One region of the Isoptericola sp. NPDC060257 genome, then DNA from elsewhere that is predicted to be linked to it. Evidence: predicted binding sites of a transcription regulator. Region 1 holds the regulator's gene; each other region holds the start of a gene.
The links. Region 1 encodes LexA, which represses DNA repair genes until DNA is damaged. Its sites were predicted from a motif close to TCGAACANNTGTTCGA; they were not measured.
Positions count from the first base shown of each region.

Region 2: the regulator LexA is predicted to act here: its motif matches at 2,432-2,447, upstream of ruvA (Holliday junction branch migration protein RuvA).
Region 3: the regulator LexA is predicted to act here: its motif matches at 2,042-2,057, upstream of ACFWEK_RS05535 (DUF222 domain-containing protein).
Region 4: the regulator LexA is predicted to act here: its motif matches at 3,037-3,052, upstream of uvrA (excinuclease ABC subunit UvrA).

Region 1 covers NZ_JBHXAW010000293.1:519-5,405, forward strand. The annotation lists gene ACFWEK_RS18380 (ATP-dependent DNA helicase) at 1-1,567, shown strand, start outside; gene ACFWEK_RS18385 (L-lactate dehydrogenase) at 1,577-2,536, shown strand; gene lexA (transcriptional repressor LexA) at 2,561-3,391, opposite strand; gene ACFWEK_RS18395 (LysM peptidoglycan-binding domain-containing protein) at 3,638-3,976, shown strand; gene nrdR (transcriptional regulator NrdR) at 4,090-4,572, shown strand; gene ACFWEK_RS18405 (DUF5302 domain-containing protein) at 4,705-4,884, shown strand.
Region 2 covers NZ_JBHXAW010000008.1:10,837-15,723, reverse strand. The annotation lists gene yajC (preprotein translocase subunit YajC) at 47-490, opposite strand; gene ruvB (Holliday junction branch migration DNA helicase RuvB) at 657-1,766, opposite strand; gene ruvA (Holliday junction branch migration protein RuvA) at 1,759-2,394, opposite strand; gene ruvC (crossover junction endodeoxyribonuclease RuvC) at 2,545-3,135, opposite strand; gene ACFWEK_RS01430 (YebC/PmpR family DNA-binding transcriptional regulator) at 3,190-3,948, opposite strand; gene pdxT (pyridoxal 5'-phosphate synthase glutaminase subunit PdxT) at 3,956-4,600, opposite strand; gene ACFWEK_RS01420 (hypothetical protein) at 4,642-4,887, opposite strand, start outside.
Region 3 covers NZ_JBHXAW010000041.1:2,641-7,527, forward strand. The annotation lists gene ACFWEK_RS05520 (thiamine pyrophosphate-binding protein) at 1-1,025, shown strand, start outside; gene ACFWEK_RS05525 (GNAT family N-acetyltransferase) at 1,053-1,511, shown strand; gene ACFWEK_RS05530 (hypothetical protein) at 1,554-1,964, opposite strand; gene ACFWEK_RS05535 (DUF222 domain-containing protein) at 2,091-3,638, shown strand; gene ACFWEK_RS05540 (dihydrofolate reductase family protein) at 3,668-4,234, opposite strand; gene ACFWEK_RS05545 (alpha/beta fold hydrolase) at 4,324-4,887, opposite strand, start outside.
Region 4 covers NZ_JBHXAW010000080.1:68-4,954, reverse strand. The annotation lists gene uvrA (excinuclease ABC subunit UvrA) at 1-3,007, opposite strand, end outside; gene ACFWEK_RS08890 (YciI family protein) at 3,157-3,453, shown strand; gene ACFWEK_RS08885 (TerC family protein) at 3,515-4,636, opposite strand; partial or broken gene ACFWEK_RS08880 (TerC family protein) at 4,633-4,887, opposite strand, start outside.

The DNA of each region.
Region 1 (4,887 bases):
CGCCGACGACACGGCGACGCTGGCCGACCACGTGCGCCGGCTGCACGGCTGGGCCGACGAGACCGACACGGGCGACCGGGACGACCTCGTGCCCGGGGTCCCCGACAAGGCCTGGCGCCAGGTGTCCGTCACCGCCCTGGAGTGCCTGGGGCAGCGGTGCCCGCTCCTGGCGGAGTGCTTCCCCGAGCGGGCCCGCGCGGCGGCCCGCGAGGCCGACGTCGTCGTCACCAACCACGCCATGCTCGGCATCGCCGTCTCGGGGAACCCGGGCGTGCTGCCGGAGCACGACGCGGTCGTCGTCGACGAGGCGCACGAGCTCGCCGAGCGTGTGACGGCGGCCGCGACCGTCGACCTCTCGCTGACGATCGTGGAGCACGCCGCGCGCCTCGCCCGGCGGCACGGCGGCACCGAGACGGAGGCGCTCGACGCCGCCTCCCAGCGCCTGGGCACCCTGCTCGCCACCGCGCCCGCGGAACGCTTCCCGCTCGGCCTTCCGGACGAGCTGCGCGCCGCCGTGGGCGCCGTGCGTGACGCGGCGCGCGAGCTCCTCACGCGCCTCAAGCCCCAGGGCGCGGGGAAGGGGCAGGAGGCGCCGGATGCCGGGATGAAGATGGCGCAGTCCGCCGTCCTGCAGCTCTTCGAGGTCGCGGAGCGGATGGCGGCCGAGGACACGACGGCGGACGTGCTCTGGTGCTCGCGTCCGCCGGAGAACGCTCCGTGGGCCGGCGACGGCGTCACGCGCCTGCACGCCGCGCCGCTGGCGGTGGCGGGGCTCATCCGCACGCACCTCCTGGGCGAGGCGACCGGCGTGTTCACGTCGGCCACCCTCACGCTCGGCGGCACCTTCGACCCGGTGGCGCGCTCGCTCGGCCTCGCGGGCTCGGGCGGTTCCGACGAGACGGCGGACTGGTCCGGGCTGGACGTCGGCAGCCCGTTCGACTACCCGCGCCAGGGCATCCTCTACGTCGCGCGGCACCTGCCCGCGCCTGGGCGGGAACCGACCACGGACGCCCAGCTCGACGAGATCGCGGGACTGATCGAGGCCGCGGGAGGACGGACTCTCGGGCTGTTCTCGTCCCGCCGAGCGGCGCAGGCCGCGGCGGAGGCGATGCGCGAACGGCTGGACGTGCCCGTGCTGTGCCAGGGCGACGACCAGCTGCCGACGCTCGTCAAGGCGTTCGCCGACGACCCGAAGACCTGCCTGTTCGGCACGCTGTCCCTGTGGCAGGGCGTGGACGTCCCGGGCCCGAGCTGCCAGCTGGTGCTCGTGGACCGGATCCCGTTCCCGCGCCCGGACGACCCGGTGAAGGCGGCCCGTGCCCGCTCCGTGGAGCAGGCGGGCGGCAACGGGTTCATGCAGGTCTCGGCCACGCACGCCGCCCTGCTGCTGGCGCAGGGCGCCGGCCGGCTCGTGCGCACGGGGGAGGACCGCGGCGTCGTGGCCGTGCTCGACCCCCGGCTCGCGACCGCCCGCTACGGCTCCTTCCTCACCCGGTCCATGCCGGACTTCTGGCCGACCACCGACGGGGAGCTCGTCCGCGCTGCGCTCCGGCGCCTCGACACATAGCGTGTGGCCGTGGACGAGACACGCAGGACGACCAAGCTCGCGATCGTCGGGGCGGGCGCGGTGGGCTCCACCCTCGCGTACGCAGCGCTGGCCCGGGGCGCGGCCCGGTCCGTCGCCCTCCTGGACGTCAACCGCGCGAAGGTCGAGGCCGAGGTGCTCGACCTTCGGCACGGGGGCATGTTCATCCCCCAGGCCGAGATCGACGGCTCGGACGACGTGGAGGTCTGTCGCGGCGCCGACATCGTCGCGGTGACGGCGGGAGCCAAGCAGAAACCCGGCCAGAGCCGCCTCGACCTGGCCGAGGCGACGGTCGGCCTCACGCGGTCCATCCTGCCGGGCCTGCTCGAGGTGGCCCCGGACGCCGTGTTCCTCATGGTCACCAACCCGGTCGACGTCGTCACCTACGCCGCGCAGGAGATCAGCGGCCTGCCCCGGGGCCGGGTGTTCGGCAGCGGGACCGTCCTCGACTCGTCCCGGCTGCGCGACGCGCTGGCCCGCCACTGCGGGGTGGCCGTCGGGAACGTGCACGCGAACATCGCGGGCGAGCACGGCGACTCGGAGATCGTGCTGTGGAGCTCCGCGACGATCGCCGGCGTGCCTCTCCTGGACTGGCGGCCGTTCCGGGGGCACCCGCCCCTCGACGAGCCCGCCCGGCGGCGCATCGCGACCGACGTCGTGGAGTCCGCCTACCGCGTCATCGCCGGCAAGGGGGCGACCAACTACGCGGTCGGTCTGGCCGCGACCAGGATCATCGAGGCGGTGCTCAACGACGAGCACCGCGTGATGAACGTGTCGTCGCGCCTCGACGACTTCTACGGCATCAGCGACGTCTGCCTGTCGGTACCGTCGCTCGTCGGCCGACGGGGCGTGGCGGAGACGATCGACACGCCGCTGTCGGACGACGAGGTCGCCGGGCTGCGCGCGTCGGCCGAGAGCATGCGGGCCGTGCAGCAGCGCCTCGGGTTCTGACGGCCCGGGGCGCCGCACCGGCGCTCAGAGGCTGCGGAGCACCGCCACGACCCGGCCGAGCACCTGCGCCTCGTCGCCCGGGATGGGGGAGTAGGCGGCGTTCTGCGGCAGCAGCCAGGTGTGCCCGTCGGCCTGCTTGAAGGTCTTGACCGTGGCTTCGCCGTCGATCATCGCGGCGACGACCTCCCCGTTCTCGGCGACGGGCTGGCTGCGCACGACCACCCAGTCGCCGTCGCAGATCGCGGCGTCGACCATCGAGTCGCCCGCGACCTTGAGCAGGAACAGGTCGCCGTCGCCGACGACCTGCCGGGGGAGCGGGAAGACGTCCTCGACGACCTGCTCCGCGAGGATGGGGCCTCCGGCGGCGATCCGGCCGACCAGCGGGACGTAGGACGGGGCCTGGGCCGGCTGCGCGTCGGACGCGGCGAGCGACCCGGCCACGTACCCGGGAGCGGGGTCGGCGTCGGGAGCGGCGGCCACGACGGCGGGCGTCTCGGGGTCGACGACCTCGATCGCGCGCGGCCGGTTGGGGTCGCGGCGCAGGTAGCCCTTGCGCTCGAGCGTGGTGAGCTGGTGCTTGACCGAGGACGGGCTCGCCAGGCCCACGGCCTCGCCGATCTCGCGCATGGTCGGCGGGTAGCCGCGGGCCTCGACGGAGCTGCGGATGGTCTCGAGCACGCGCCGCTGGCGGGGCGTGAGGCGGTCGGACGACGGAGAGAGCTCGCTCACCGACGCCAGCGCGGTCGTGGAGGCGCCGGCCGTCGTGGTGGCCGCGTCCTCGAGGGTCTCGTCCTGGGCAGCCCATGGCGTCGCCGTCGTCGTGGACGCCGGGGCCTGGTCCCGTCCGCTGGTCATCGCGTTCTCCGTCCTGCAGGGCGCGGCCCGTGGGCGGGCCGATGAAATCCGACAAACCTTCCATCGCGCTGTCGGCCACTCTAAGCCAGTTCCGGCCCGACATCAAACATCTGTTCGATCGGACCTCGACCGTGTCGCCGGGACGTGGTACACCTAGTACAGCAGTTCGACGTACAGGTGTTCGAAGAACAGACGTTCGACGGAGCGGCCGCCTCGCGCGGCACCACGTGGACCGGAGGCAGGACGATGCAGAACGCACGCAGCACCAGCGACGCGCACGGTTTCCTCGGGCTCGGAGGGCTCCGGCTCACCCGCAGGGGCCGGGTGGTGGTCGCGGCCCTCGTGCTCCTCGTGCTCGTGGGCGCGGGGCTGTTCGGCCAGCGCGCCGTCGCCGAGTCGCCGGGCGCGGGCGTCGAGGTCCGGCTCCAGACGGTGGCGCCCGGCGACACCCTCTGGCAGTACGCGCAGCAGGTGCGCGACACGGGCGAGGATCTGCGCGACGTGGTCGCCGAGCTCCGCGACCTCAACGGGCTCACGTCGGCGGAGCTCCAGACCGGGCAGGTCGTGGTGCTCCCGCTGGACTGACGGCGAGGACCGGCGCGCCCGCCGCGGGGATCCTGCTTGCGCGGACGGTCGCCCGCCGCTTACCTTGTCGGGCAGCCGGGCGCCGGTCCGGAGCCGAGCGCAGGAGACCAGCGATGCACTGCCCGTTCTGCCGCCATGCGGACTCGCGAGTCGTCGACTCGCGCACCTCCGACGACGGCTCGTCCATCCGACGCCGGCGTCAGTGCCCCGCGTGCCAGCGCCGGTTCACCACGATCGAGACGGCCAGCCTGTCGGTGGCCAAGCGCTCCGGGGTGACCGAGCCCTTCAGCCGGGACAAGGTCGTGGCGGGCGTGCGCAAGGCGTGCCAGGGCCGGCCGGTGAGCTCCGACGACCTCGCCGTCCTCGCGCAGAAGGTCGAGGAGACCCTGCGCGCCTCCGGCCGCCCCGAGATCGAGGCGAACGAGGTCGGTCTGGCGATCCTCGGGCCGCTGCGCGAGCTGGACGAGGTCGCCTACCTGCGCTTCGCCAGCGTCTACCAGTCGTTCGAGTCCCTCGAGGACTTCGAGTCGGCGATCACCTCGCTGCGGGCGGAGCGGGACGAGCGCGCCACCGCCGGCAGCGGCACGACCGCCTGACGCCCGGGTCGCCCGGTCCGGGCGAAATGCCCTGGCGCGGGGTGGCGGCCCGGGGCATGCTGGACGCCACCAGGTGCTGCGCGGCCCCGCCGCGCGAGCACACCCACCCCGACGGACGACGAGGTGACCGCGATGACGGACGACTCCAGGGCGAAGCCCTCCGAGGACACGAAGGCGCGCTTCCGGGAGGCGCTGGAGAAGAAGAACGCCGCCAGCCACCCGACCGCCGGCAAGGACGGCAACACCGGCCAGGTGCACGGCTCGGAGACGACCGGGCCCGTGCAGAAGATGTTCCGCCGCAAGTCGGGCTGAGCA
Region 2 (4,887 bases), on a different contig from region 1:
CGAGCGCCCGCCGTCCCATGTCGCTGGTGCTGTCACTTCGATGCTGTCACTTGGTGGTGCCGGGCTCGCCCTCGTCACGACGCTGCTGCTCCCGGTACTCCCGCTGCGCGGTGTCCAGGCTCGACAGGTCGTCGGGGACGTCGATGTGACCGTCGCCGGAGGTGATCGTACCGGTCGCGGAGGAGTCGGTTGTGACGTCGGTCTCGTCGGCCTCGGCCACGGGCTCCTCGACCGGCGTGTCCACGCGCTTGGCGATGGCCGCGCGCAGCCAGCGGGTCTGCGCGCCGCCGGGGCCGGTCTCGATGGTGACGGTGTCGGTCGCCTCGTCGATCTCCACGACCGTGCCGAACAGGCCCGAACCGGTCATGACCTCCTGACCCGGCTCGAGCTGCGACCGGAACTCGGCCTGCTGCTTCTGCTGCTTGCGCGTCCGCTGGCTCATGAAGAACATGAGGCCGGCGAGGACCACGAAGAGGATGATGAGTTCCACGGAGCGTCCTTGTCTGTCGCTGCCCGACGGTCGTCGACCGACTGCCGGGCGTCGGGGGCGCACCGGTCGGCACGCCGGCGCAGTGTCCTGCGCACACGGCCCCCAACGAGCACGGCACCCGTCGAGTTCCGGCCCTGGGCCGTCGGCGGCCGGGGGCGCTCCCAGTCTACTGGGGCGGCCCGGCGTCCCTGTCGGACGCGTCGGACCCGGCGGACCCGTCGAACAAGGTCCCCCCGAGCGGCGCGCCCCACGCGCCGGGCGGCGGCTCGAGCCCGAGGTGCTCCCAGGCGGCCTGCGTCGCGACCCGGCCGCGCGGCGTGCGGCCCAGGAGCCCCTCGCGGACGAGGTACGGCTCGGCCACCGTCTCCACGGTGTCCGGCTCCTCCCCCACGGTCATCGCGAGCGTGCCCAGTCCCACGGGACCGCCGGCGAACCGGCGGCAGACGGCGTCGAGCACGGCACGGTCCAGCCGGTCCAGGCCGATCGGGTCGACCTCGTAGACCTCCAGCGCCGCCCGGGCCGCCCGGAGGTCGAGGCTGCCGTCCCCGCGCACCTGGGCCCAGTCGCGCACGCGGCGCAGCAGGCGGTTGGCGATGCGGGGGGTGCCGCGCGACCGGCCCGCGATCTCGTGCGCTGCGGCGTGCTGGATGTCGACGCCGAGCAGGCCGGCGGACCGGGTGATGACGCGCTCCAGCTCGGCGGCGTCGTAGAAGTCGAGGTGCCCGGTGAACCCGAAGCGGTCGCGCAGCGGGGCGGGCAGCAGGCCCGACCTCGTCGTCGCGCCGACGACGGTGAACGGCGGCAGCGCCAGCGGGATCGCGCTCGCGCCCGCCCCCTTGCCGACGACGACGTCGACGCGGAAGTCCTCCATCGCGACGTACAGCAGCTCCTCGGCCGGGCGGGCCAGCCGGTGGATCTCGTCGATGAAGAGGACCTCGCCCTCCTCGAGCGACGAGAGCACCGCCGCCAGGTCCCCCGCGTGCTGGATCGCCGGGCCACTCGTGACCCGCAGCGAGGTGCCGAGCTCGGCGGCGATGATCATCGCCAGCGTGGTCTTGCCGAGCCCGGGAGGTCCGGACAGGAGCACGTGGTCGGGAGACGCGTCCCGCGCCAGCGCCGCCTGGAGCACCAGGGAGAGCTGGTCGCGCACCACCCGCTGCCCGACGAACTCGTCCAGCTTCTTCGGTCGCAGCGCCGCCTCGGCCGCGCGCTCGACGTCGTCGGCCGAGGAGGTGACGAGCCGCTCCCCGCCGTACTCCGCGTCCGCCTCAGCCACGGCGGCCGCCCAGGGAACGCAGCGCCGCGCGCAGCGTGGCCGCGACGTCGATCGGGCTGTCGGCCGGGTTGTCGTCGCCCGCGTCCGCGAGGACCCGGTCGACGGTGTCCTGGGCGACCTTGGCTGCCCAGCCCAGGCCCACGAGCGCCTCGACCACCTGGTCGCGCGCCGGGTCGCCCGCGGCGACGGGCGGCGCGTCGGGCACGACGGCGCCGGCGGCGGACGTCGGGGCGCCCAGCTTGCCGGACAGCTCGAGCACCAGGCGCTGGGCGCTCTTGGGGCCGACCCCGGGAACGCGGCGCAGCGCCGCGAGGTCCTCGGACGCGACGGCGCGGCGCAGGGCGTCGGGGGTGAGCACGGCGAGCATGGCGAGAGCGATCCGGGGTCCGACGCCGGACACGGACTGGGCGGTCTCGAAGACCTCCCGCTCGTCCGCCTCCGCGAAGCCGAACACCGTCATCGAGTCCTCACGGACGACCAGCGTGGTGTGGAGCTGGGCCCGCTCCCCCACCCGCAGGCCGGCGAGGGTGCCGGGGGTGGCGTGCACGAGGTACCCGACCCCGCCGACGTCGAGCACGGCCCGCTCCAGCGTCACGTGCGTGACCGTGCCGGTCAGGGAGGCGATCACCGTGGTCCTTCCGTCGAAGAGGCCGTCGACGTGGCCGTCGAACACCCGTACGAGGCGTCACTGTAACAACCGGTGCCGACGCCGGGGCGGGCGACACTCGACGAGCCCACGACCAGCCGCGCGACGGCGACCGGGTGGCCCGGGTCCCGCTCAGCGCCGGGCTCGGGAGGGTGCGCCGCGGTGCGAGCCGGTGCGCGCGGTGCGCTCGGCAGCGGCCCAGGCGCGCTGGGCCGGGGTGAGCTCGTTCCGCTCGCCGCCCTGGAGCGCGCCGGACGGTCGCCACAGGTGGGTGACGGCGAGCGCGAGGGCGTCGGCGGCGTCGGCCGGCCGCGGCAGCTCGTCGAGCCCGAGGATGCGCGCGATCATGCGCTGCACCTGCTCCTTGTCGGCGCGGCCGGACCCGGTGACGGCGGCCTTCACCTCGCTCGGCGTGTGCATCGCGACCGGGACGCCGCGCCGGGCCGCCGCGACCATCGCGAGGCCGGCGACCTGCGCGGTGCCCATCACGGTGCCGCGGTTGTTCTGGGCGAAGACGCGCTCCACGGCGACGACGTCGGGCACCGTGCGCTCGAGCCACTCCTCGAGCCCCTCGGCGACGCGCAGCAACCGGAGGTCGACGCTCAGCTCGGGCTCGCTGCGCACGACCCCGACGTCGACCATCCGGGCCCTCCGGCCCGGCAACGAGTCGACGACGCCGACCCCGCACCGGGTCAGACCCGGGTCCACCCCCAGCACGCGCACGTCGTCACCCTCTCACGCGGGCGGCCGCGGACGGCCGACCCGCGCCGGGAGCCGTCACTCCTCGTCGAGGGCCGCCATGACCTCGTCGGAGGCGTCGAAGTTCGCGTAGACGTTCTGCACGTCGTCGCTGTCCTCGAGCGCGTCGATGAGGCGCAGGATCTTGCGCGCGCCCTCCACGTCGACCTCGACCTCCATGGAGGGGTGCCAGATGGAGTCGGCCGAGTCGTACTCGATGCCGGCCTCCTGGATCGCCGTGCGCACGGCGACGAGGTCGGTGGCCTCCGAGAGGACCTCGATGACGTCGCCCTCGTCGCTGACCTCCTCGGCGCCCGCGTCGAGCGCGGCGAGCATGACGTCGTCCTCCGTGACGCCCTCCGCCTTCGGCACCACGACGAGGCCCTTGCGGGAGAACAGGTAGGACACGGAGCCCGGGTCGGCCAGGTTGCCGCCGTTGCGGGAGAACGCGAGGCGCACCTCGGAGGCGGCGCGGTTCTTGTTGTCCGTGAGGCACTCGACGAGGACGGCGATGCCGTTCGCGCCGTAACCCTCGTACATGATCGTCTGGTAGTCGACGGCGTCGGCGCCCTCGCCGGAGCCGCGCTTGAGCGCGCGGTCGATGTTGTCGTTGGGGACCGACGACTTCTTCGCCTTCTGGATGGCGTCGAACAGCGTGGGGTTACCGGCCGGGTCGCCGCCGCCCGTGCGCGCGGCGACCTCGATGTTCTTGATCAGCTTCGCGAAAAGCTTGCCGCGCTTGGCGTCGATCGCCGCCTTCTTGTGCTTGGTCGTGGCCCACTTGGAGTGACCTGACATGCGCTCCCTAACTCCTTCGCGATGCTTGGACGAGCCGGACGAACAACCCGTGCACGCGCGCGTCCCCCGTGATCTCCGGGTGGAACGCGGTGGCGAGCAGCCGTCCCTGACGTGCTGCGACGATCTTACCGGCGGCGGGCCCCACCGCAGAGCCGTCCGCCCAGCGGTCCGGTATGCGGGCGAGCACCTCGACGTCCGGCCCCGCCTCCTCGACCCACGGAGCGCGGATGAAGGCGGTGCGCACCGGACGCCCGCCCGGCCCGTCAGAGACGCCCGCGACCTGCAGGTCCGCCTCGAACGAGTCCACCTGGCGGCCGAACGCGTTGCGCCGCACGACGACGTCCATCCCGCCCAGCGTGCGCTGGTCGGCGGTGCCGCCCTCGATGCGGTCCGCGAGCAGGATCATCCCCGCGCACGAGCCGAACACGGGCAGCCCCTCGCCGATCAGCCGCCGCAGCGGGTCGGCGAGCTCGAAGAGCCGCAGGAGCTTGTCGATCGTCGTCGACTCGCCCCCGGGGAGCACGAGGCCGTCGACGGCCTCCAGCTCGGCCGGGCGCCGCACGCCCACAGCACGCGCCCCCGCCTGCTCGAGCGCGGCGGCGTGCTCGCGCACGTCGCCCTGCAGGGCGAGGACTCCGATCGTCGTGGTCACCGGGGCAGTGTAGGGCGACCGTCGGCGAAGCCCGCACGTGCTCAGGAGCAGGTGCCCAGCAGGCCGAGCGTGATCGAGTACCGCCGCGTGCCGGACCACGCCGAGCTCCAGGTCGTGCCGCCCGGGTAGACGCGGTCCGCGCGGACCCGAGCCGTCGCGTTGGTCGCGGCCGCAGTGACCTGGTAGGTCGTCGTCCCCGCGGCCACCTGCGCCTGCGTGCTCCCGCCCGGACCGTAGCCGAAGGTGTAGCGGGTGGCGCCCGCCGCCGCCGTCCAGTTGAACGTCAC
Region 3 (4,887 bases), on a different contig from region 1:
CGAGCGCGGCGCTGGGCGAGCTCGCGGACGCCACCGGGGCGCTCACGGCGACGACGGCGCTCGGCCGTGGCGTCTTCCCCGACGGCCGGTACGACCTCGGCGTCGCCGGCGGGTTCGGCGCCGACGGCGCGATGGCGCTGGTGCGCGAGGCGGACGTCGCCGTCGTCGTGGGCGCGTCGCTCAACCAGTTCACGATGCGGTTCGGAGAGCTCTTCTCCCCCGGCACCCGAGTGGTCCAGGTCGACGTCGCGCAGGCCGCGACGCACCGGCACGTGGGCTCGTTCGTCCGCGGGGACGCCGCGCTCGTGACGCGCGCCCTGCTCGACGAGCTGCGCGCCCTGGGCGCCGCGCCGTCGGGCTGGCGCGACTCCGTCGGCGTCGCCGCCGCCCGCACGTACGACACCGGGCCCGCGGACGGCCTCGCCGCCGACGGCCGGCTCGACCCGCGCGGCGTCGCGAGCCGCATCGGCGCGCTGCTCCCCGCCGACCGGGTGGTCGTGTCCGACGGCGGCCACTTCATCGGCTGGGCCAACATGTACTGGCCCGTGGCGTCGCCCGACCGGATGATGATGGTCGGCACCGCCTTCCAGTCCATCGGGCTCGGCTTCCCCAGCGTCGCCGGCGCGGCCGCGGCCCAGCCGGACGCCACCGTCGTGCTCACCACCGGCGACGGCGGTGGGCTCATGGCCCTCGCCGACCTCGAGACCGCCGTGCGCACCGCCGGCGGCCGCGGCGTCGCCGTCGTGTGGAACGACGCCGTCTACGGCGCCGAGGTGCACGTCTACGGGCGCCAGGGCCTCGCCGAGGAGCCCATGCGCATCCCCGAGACCGACTTCGCCGCGCTCGCCGCCGCCGTCGGCGCGGAGGGCGTCGTCGTGCGCAGCCTCGCCGACCTCGACCGGCTCGGCACCTGGGCGCGCGAGCCCCTCGACCAGCGCCGGTTCCTCATGCTCGACTGCCGCGTGTCGCCCACCGTCGTCGCGCCGTACCAGGAGGAGATCCTGCGCGTGAACCGCACGCGGTAGCTCGGCGGGCCGCGCCAGACTGCACCCATGCTGATCAGCCGGGCGACCACCGCCGACGTCGCAGGCCTCGCACGACTCCTGTGCATCGACACCGCCGGCGAGGGGGTCGACGACCAGGCGGTCGACGAGTTCGCCATCGATCTCGATCGCTGGTGGGCCGACCGCGGCGACTCCCACGCCGCCTTCGTCGCCCGGAGCGCGAGAGGGGAGGTCGTCGGCATGGCATGGGTGGCGTTCGTCCCGCGCGTCCCGCGCCCCGGTGCCACCCGCCGGATGTCGGCGGACATCCAGACCGTCTTCATCCGCTCGGACCACCGCGGTCGCGGCCTCGGCACCGCGCTCGTGGAGGCCGCGTCGGAGCACGCGACGCGGCGCGGCGCGGCGCACGCGACCGCCCACTCGAGCCGCAGGGCGGTGCCCGTCAACGGGCGGCTCGGCTTCGCGTCCTCCCCGCAGCTCCTGCGGACGACGGCTCCTGGGACGTGAGCCCAGGAGCGGTCGTGGGCCGGTTCGTCCCGGGTCGGGGCGTCAGCCTTCGCGGGGCTCGCTCTGGCCGCTCTGGACCAGGAACTGCTCCCCGCTGCACGAGTCGGGGAGGTGTTCGGTGACGCTGCTGGTCACGCCGCCGCCCAGGTACACCTGCTCGCCGACGGTCAGGGTGAGCCCGAAGGCCTCGAGCGTCCGGGCCTGCGGGTCCCACGCGAAGTCGGAGGGGAACACGGGCACGGTCGTCGTGCCGCCGTTCTCGACGACCAGGCAGCCGTCGACCAGCTGGAGCTGGCCGTCCAACGCCGCCGCGTCGCCCTCGTTCCACGGCCCGGTGCGCACGTACGACGCGGCGGGCGACGTCGGGTCGACCGGCGGCGGGTCGTCGGTGCAGGCGGTCGCCAGGACGAGGACGACCGCCGCGACGGCGCCGGCGCGGCGGGCTTTCTTCACACTCTCATGATGCTGGGCGCACTCGCCGCGCGGAAGCGGTGGACCTGCTCTCGGGTCGCTTCACCCGGCGACGGGTCTCGAACGCCTGTTCGACGTCGTGTCGGTGGCGGGTGGTTGAGTACTCGTATGGCCACCCCGCCCAGCACCGCCGCTTCCCGGCTGGATGCTGCGCTGGACCAGGCCGCGGACGAGCAGGTGGTGGTGAACGCGGCGGCGGGTCGCCGCACGGTCGCGCTGGCTCGGGTCCTGGGCGCGGCGCGGGTGGTGCCGGAGGCGTTGCTGGACGTCGGGGTGGAGCGGGTCGCGTCGGCGGCGCCGGAACGACGCTCCTCGGTCGCGCACCGCGCGCTGGTCGCGGAGGTCGCGTGCATGCTCGGGGTCAGCGAGCACGTCGCAGCCGGCTGGCTCGCGGACGCCGACGTCCTGGCCTCGAAGGCGACCGCGACCCTGGAGGCGTTGTGCGCGGGTTCGATCACCTACCAGCACGCGGCCAAGCTCGCGGACGCAGTAGGCGACCTGCCCCCGAGCGTCGCAGGGCAGGTCGAGCGCGCGGTCCTGGGCAGGGCTCCCGACATGACGGCGGCCCGGTTCGGGGTGCTCGCGCGCGCCGCCCGCGACCGGCTGCACCCCGTGCCCGCCGAGGTCCGGCATCAGGCCGCCGCCCTGAAGGCGGGCGTGTGGGTCGACGACGGCTCCGACGGGATGTCCTGGCTGACCGCGCACCTGCCGACCCCGGTCGCGCGTGCCGCCTACGACCGCCTGCACCGCACCGCCACGAGAGCGAAGACGACCGGTGACCCGCGCGGGGTCGGGCAGCTGCGCGCCGCGACCCTCACGGCCCTACTCCTCGACGAGGATCACACCAGGAACGAGGCAGACCCTCCGGGCCGGGAGACCGACCCAGGCAGCCCGCCGGGCACACCACCAGGATCAGCACCGGGGACCGCGCCGGGATCCGGACCGCCGGGCCTGCCAGACCCGTCAACCGCCCCTACTTGCGCCCCTCTTCCCGACCCGCTCGCCACACTGGCCCGGACCGTCAGACCCGCGGTCCACGTGACCGTCCCGATCACGACGCTCACCGGCACCGGCGAGAGTCCGGGTCTGCTGGACGGCACCATCCCCGTCGACGCGGAGACCGCACGCCACCTGGTCACCCGCGCGCCCACCCTGCGGCGCCTGCTCACCGACCCCGTCACCGGCGCCCTGCTCACCGCCGACCGGCGTTCCTACGTCGTGCCCGCCGACCTGCGCGCGTTCCTCACCCAGCGCGACCTGACCTGTCGGTTCCCCGGCTGCCGCATCCCCGCCCGACGCTGCGACCTCGACCACACCACCGCCTGGGAACACGGCGGCACCACCGACTCCACCAACCTCGCCGCGCTGTGCCGCCGCCATCACACGCTCAAGCACGAGTCCCGATGGGCCGTCGAACACCTCGCCGGCCCGGACCGAGCCGGCGTCCTGGCTTGGACCTCACCCCGCGGCCGCACCTACCTCACAACGCCCGGATCCGCCGACCACACTCTCGGCGACCTCGACGAGTGGGCCAGCGAAGCCGACCACCTCGTCCTCCAGCCCGCGCCGACGATCGACCCGACCGACGCGGCCCTCCCGCCGGAGCAGACCGCCGACCCAGTCGCCGTGCGCGACGACGGCGACCCGCCGTTCTGACGGCGGCCCAGCGACGGCCTGGCGGCGGCTCAGTCCGCGCCGGGCGGGCCGTCCAGCACGGTCGGTGCGTACTCCAGCAGCGTCAGCCGACCGTCGAGGGTCCGGTGCTGGAGGAGGTCCAGCCGGACGTCGGGCCAGCCGTCGTACAGCCGGTCGTGGCCGGTGGCGCCGTTGACGACCGGGAACACGACGACCCGCACGCGGTCGACGAGTCCCGCCCGCAGCAGGGAGCGGCACAGGCTGGGGCTGCCGATGGTCCGGAGCGCGACGTCGTGCTGCTTCATCGCGCCCACGGCCTCGACGGCGTCGCCCGCGACGAGCGTGGTGTTCGCCCAACCCAGCGGCTCGGTGAGGGTCCGCGAGAACACGACCTTGGGGCGCGCGGTGACCTCGGCCATCTCCTCCTCGCCCGTCTCGGCGAAGCCCGCGAACAGCCGGTACGTCGTGGCGCCCAGCAGGGTCGTGTACTCCTGCCGGCCGTCCTCCTCGAGGAACGCGAAGTAGTCCGGCCCGCCCATACCCCACAGGCCGGGCCACCCGTCGGCGGATCCGAACCCGTCGAGCGAGGTGATGTAGTCGATCATCAGGTCGGCCATCGTCGGGCCCTCCTCGGCCGCTGGGCACTCCTGGTCGTCCACCAGTATCGGCGCGGCGTCGCCCCGTCGCTCGCTCGCCGCCTGACCGGTCAGCCCGGCAACGACGCGCGGAGCGCCGCCATGAACGCGTCGTAGTGGCTGTACCAGACGGAATGCGCCGCCCCCGGCACGTCGCGCACCACGACCCCGTACTTCGCCAGGGCCGCCGCGTCCTCGTCGGTAACGAACGCGCTCGGCGACGCCCGGATCACGACGGCACCTTCCGGGAGCGGCCACGCACCGTCGGCGGAGGAGGCGACGGCCGCACCGGTCTCCGGGTCGAACGCATCGGCCGCCGCGGCCTCGACGCGCACGTCCTCGTCGCTGTAGTGCGGCCGGGTGCGACGCAGCTCGTCCGCGGTACGGGCGCGCCGGTCGCGGACGTAGCCGGCGAGCAGCCCCGCCCGGGCGCCGCCCCCGTGAAACCGGGGCACGGCGTCCACCAGCACGGTCCGCGCGGGCCGGAGCTCCTCGCGCGCAGCGGCCAGCACCACCCCGCCAAAGGAGTGGCCGACGGCGAGCCCGGGGGCGACGACGGACCTCGCGCGGAGCGTCGCGACGACGGCACGCGCCGCCCGCGGCACGGTGAGCCGCGGGTCGCGCGGGGACCGGCC
Region 4 (4,887 bases), on a different contig from region 1:
CGCTGCGCTTACCGGGACGCTTCGACGCGGTCTTCCCCTTCGTCGTCGCCTTCCCCGAACCCTTCGTCGTGCCCTTCGCCGAGCTCCGCGCACGCGGCGCCGACGACGCCGAGGTCGCGGCGGCGGACCTCGCCCGGCCGGCAGGGGTCGCCGTCGGCACGGGCGGGTGCTCCTGGAGGATCGGCGCGAGGAACTGGCCCGTGTGGCTCGCCGCGACCTGCGCGACGTCCTCGGGCGTGCCCTCCGCCACGACCGTCCCGCCGCCGGAGCCGCCCTCCGGCCCCATGTCGACGATCCAGTCGGCGCTCTTGATGACGTCGAGGTTGTGCTCGATGACGAGGACGGTGTTGCCCTTCTCCACCAGCGACTGCAGCACGCCGAGCAGCTTGCGGATGTCCTCGAAGTGCAGGCCCGTGGTCGGCTCGTCCAGGACGTAGATCGTGCGACCCGTGGAGCGCTTCTGCAGCTCGCTCGCAAGCTTGACCCGCTGCGCCTCGCCGCCCGAGAGCGTCGGCGCCGGCTGCCCGAGGCGGACGTAGCCGAGACCCACCTCGACCAGCGTGGTGAGGTAGCGCGAGATCGCGGGGAACGCGGCGAAGAACTCCGCGGCCTCCTCGATCGGCATGTCCAGCACGTCCGCGACCGTCTTGCCCTTGAAGTGCACCTCGAGGGTCTCGCGGTTGTACCGCGCGCCGTGGCACACCTCGCACGGCACGTAGACGTCGGGCAGGAAGTTCATCTCGATCTTCAGCGTGCCGTCGCCCGCGCACGCCTCGCAGCGCCCGCCCTTGACGTTGAAGGAGAAGCGGCCCGGCCCGTAGCCGCGGACCTTCGCCTCCTCGGTCTCCGCGAAGATCTTGCGGATCCGGTCCCACACGCCCGTGTAGGTGGCCGGGTTGGAGCGCGGCGTGCGCCCGATCGGCCCCTGGTCGACGTGCACCACCTTGTCGAGCTGGTCCACGCCCGTGACCCGGGTGTGCCGGCCCGCCACCTGGCGCGCGCCGTTGAGCTCGTTCGCGAGCACGGTGTGCAGGATCGAGTTGACCAGCGTCGACTTGCCGGACCCCGAGACGCCCGTGACCGCCGTGAGCACGCCGAGCGGGAAGGACACGTCGATCCCCCGCAGGTTGTTCTCCCGGGCGCCGACGACCGTGACCTTCCGGCCGGGGTCGGTCGCGCGACGCTCCGCGGGCAGCGCGATGCTGCGCCGCCCGGAGAGGTAGGCGCCGGTCATCGAGCCCTCGGCCTCGAGGAGCCCGGCATAGTCGCCCGAGTGCACGACGCGGCCGCCGTGCTCGCCCGCGCCGGGGCCGACGTCGACGATCCAGTCTGCCGCGCGGATCGTGTCCTCGTCGTGCTCGACGACGATCAGCGTGTTGCCGAGGTCCCGCAGGCGGGTCAGCGTCTCGATGAGGCGGCGGTTGTCGCGCTGGTGCAGGCCGATCGAGGGCTCGTCGAGCACGTACAGCACGCCGACGAGGCCGGAGCCGATCTGGGTGGCGAGCCGGATGCGCTGGGCCTCGCCGCCGGACAGGGTGCCCGCCGGACGCTCGAGCGACAGGTAGTGCAGGCCCACGTCGACGAGGAAGCCGAGCCGGGCGTGGATCTCCTTGAGGACCTCTGCCGCGATCGCGCGCTCGCGCTCGCCCAGCTCGAGCCCGTCGAGGAAGGTCTTGGCCTGGTCGATCGGCAGCCTGCACACGTCCCAGATCGACTTGCCGCCGACGGTGACCGCGAGGACCTCGGGCTTGAGCCGTGCCCCCGAGCACACGGGGCACGGGACCTCGCGCATGTAGGCCTCGTACTTCTCCTTCGACCAGTCGGACTCGGTCTCCCGGTGCCGCCGCTCCAGGAAGGTCACCGCGCCCTCGAAGCCGGTGGAGTACTGCCGCTCGCGGCCCCACCGGTTCTTGTACCGCACGTGCACCTGGTGGTTGCGGCCGAACAGGATCGCGTCACGGGCGCGCTGCGGCAGCGCGCGCCACGGCACGTCCATGGAGAAGCTCATCTCCTCCGCCAGCGCGGTGAGCACCCGCTCGAAGTACTCCGACGACGTCTGCGCCCACGGCACCACGGCACCGTCGCGCAGGGTCCTCTCCTCGTCCGGCACGACGAGGTCGGCGTCGACCTCGAGGCGGAAGCCGATGCCGGTGCACTCCGGGCACGCGCCGTACGGGGCGTTGAAGGAGAACGTGCGCGGCTCGATCTCGTCGAGCGCGAGCGGGTGGTCGTTGGGGCACGCCCGCTTCTCCGAGAACTTGCGCACCCGGTCGACGTCGTCGATGTCGGCGTCGACGAGCTCCACCATGACCAGGCCGCCCGCGAGGCGCAGCGCGGTCTCCACCGAGTCGGTGAGCCGGCGCTGGACGCCGTCGCGCGACACGAGGCGGTCGACGACGACCTCGATGTCGTGCTTGAGCTTCTTCTCGAGCGTGGGCGGGCTGGTCAGCTGCACCACCTCGCCGTCGACCCGCGCGCGGGCGAAACCCTGCGTCTGCAGCTCGGCGAACAGGTCGGCGTACTCGCCCTTGCGCCCGCGCACGACGGGTGCGAGCACCTGGTAGCGCGTGCCCTCCGGCAGCTCGAGGAGCTTGTCGACGATCTGCTGCGGCGTCTGCGAGCGGACCGGCTCGCCGCACACGGGGCAGTGCTGCGTCCCCGCGCGGGCGAAGAGCAGGCGCAGGTAGTCGTAGACCTCGGTGATCGTGCCGACCGTCGACCGCGGGTTGCGGTTGGTCGACTTCTGGTCGATCGACACCGCGGGCGACAGGCCCTCGATGAAGTCGACGTCGGGCTTGTCCATCTGGCCGAGGAACTGGCGGGCGTACGCGGAGAGCGACTCCACGTAGCGACGCTGCCCCTCGGCGAAGATCGTGTCGAACGCCAGGGAGGACTTCCCCGAGCCCGACAGCCCGGTGAAGACGATCAGCTCGTCGCGCGGGAGATCGAGCTCGATGTTGCGCAGATTGTGCTCGCGGGCGCCGGAGATGACGAGGCGGTTGCTCACCCGGGCATCTTACGTCGGGACGCCGACATTCGTACAGGCGTTCTATACCTTTCGGGGCCTTTTCGTGTGCCTGACCGGTCACACCCGGCCGCCTGACCCGCTCCCGGACTCCCCCGGCCCGCGACCGCACGGGGTGCTTGGATACGGCCATGTCCGTCTACGCCGTCACGTACGTCTACGTCACCGACCCCGACCGCCTCGCGGAGGTCCGACCGGAGCACCGGGAGTTCCTCCGTGGCCTGCACGAGAGCGGCACGCTGCGCGTGTCCGGCCCGCTGCCCGCGACGCCGGACGGCGAGCCCGGCGGCGCGCTCCTGGTCGTCGAGGCCGACGACGCGACCGGCGCGCTCGAGCTGCTCGCGGCCGACCCCATGCGGCGCGAGGGTCTGGTCGCGCACCGCGCGGCGCGGGAGTTCGTGCCCGTGATCGGCGGGTTCGCCGCCTGACGCCGGACGACGCGCACAGGCCCCGAACGGCGTGCCGTCCGGGGCCTGTGCGCTCGTGTCGTCAGCGGCCCGAGGACTCCGGCCCGGAGGATGCGGGAGCGGATCCGGGCTCCGACGCCACGTCCTGCGTCTCCGGTGCCGCCGTCGTCGACGACGCCGCACCCGCTGCGTCCGCCGCGCCCGCCGGCGCCGCGTCCTTCGCGGCGACCGCGGCGGTCCGCCGCGTCTTCGCCAGGCTCGCGACGGTCGCGATCGCGATCGAGCCGAGGATCACGGCGAGGGACAGCCAGATCGGGATCTCGGGCGCCCAGGCGACGTGCTCGCCCCCGTTGATGAACGGGAGCGTGTTGGTGTGCAGCGCCTCGAGGATGAGCTTGACGCCGATGAACCCGAGGATGACCGCCAGGGCGATCGGCAGGTACACCAGCCGCTCGAGCAGGCCGCCGAGCAGGAAGTAGAGCTGCCGCAGGCCCATGAGGGCGAAGATGTTCGCGGTGAAGACGATGAACGGGTCCTTCGTCAGCCCGAAGATCGCGGGGATCGAGTCGAGCGCGAACAGCAGGTCCGTGGAGCCGATCGCGACGAACACCACGAGCATCGGGGTGAACAGCTTCTTGCCGTCGACCACCGTGCGCACCTTCGCGCCGTCGTACTCCTGGCTCACCGGCAGCACGCGGCGGAGCAGGCGGATCGCGACGTTCTCCTTGAACTCCTCCTCGTCGTCGCCCCCCGCCACGAGCTTGACCGCCGTGTAGATGAGGAACGCGCCGAAGAGGTAGAAGACCCACACGAACTGCTCGAGGATCGCCGCCCCCGCGAGGATGAACGCCCCGCGCAGCACCAGCGCGATGATGATGCCGACCATCAGCACCATCTGCTGGTGCCGCTTCGGCACCGCGAACCGCGACATGATGATGACGAAGACGAACAGGTTGTCCACGCTCAGGGAGTACTCCGTGAGCCAGCCGGCGTAGAACTCCCCGGCGGGGGCGGTGCCGCCCACCGCGAGCACGATCAGCCCGAACACCAGCGCCAGGGCGACGTAGAAGCCGACCCACAGGCCGCTCTCCTTCATGCTCGGCACGTGGGGGCGCCTGCCGACGATGGCGAGGTCGACGGCGAGCAGGACGATCAGCGCCGCGAGCGACGCCCACTCGAACCAGACCGGCAGCTCGTGGATCATGCGTCTCCTTCGGAGGTGGGTGTCGGCGAGGCCGTGGCACGGGCCCGACGGTCACGCCGGTCGCGCGCCAGGGAGGCGATCGTCGTGACGGCGAGCACCACCACGATGAAGCTGAGGGACAGCGTCGTCGAGATCTCGGGGATCGCCTCGACGTGCTGCCCGCCGTTGATGAACGGCAGCTCGTTGGTGTGCAGGGCGTGGATCACCAGCTTGACACCGATGAAGCCGAGGATCGCCGCGAGGCCGTAGTT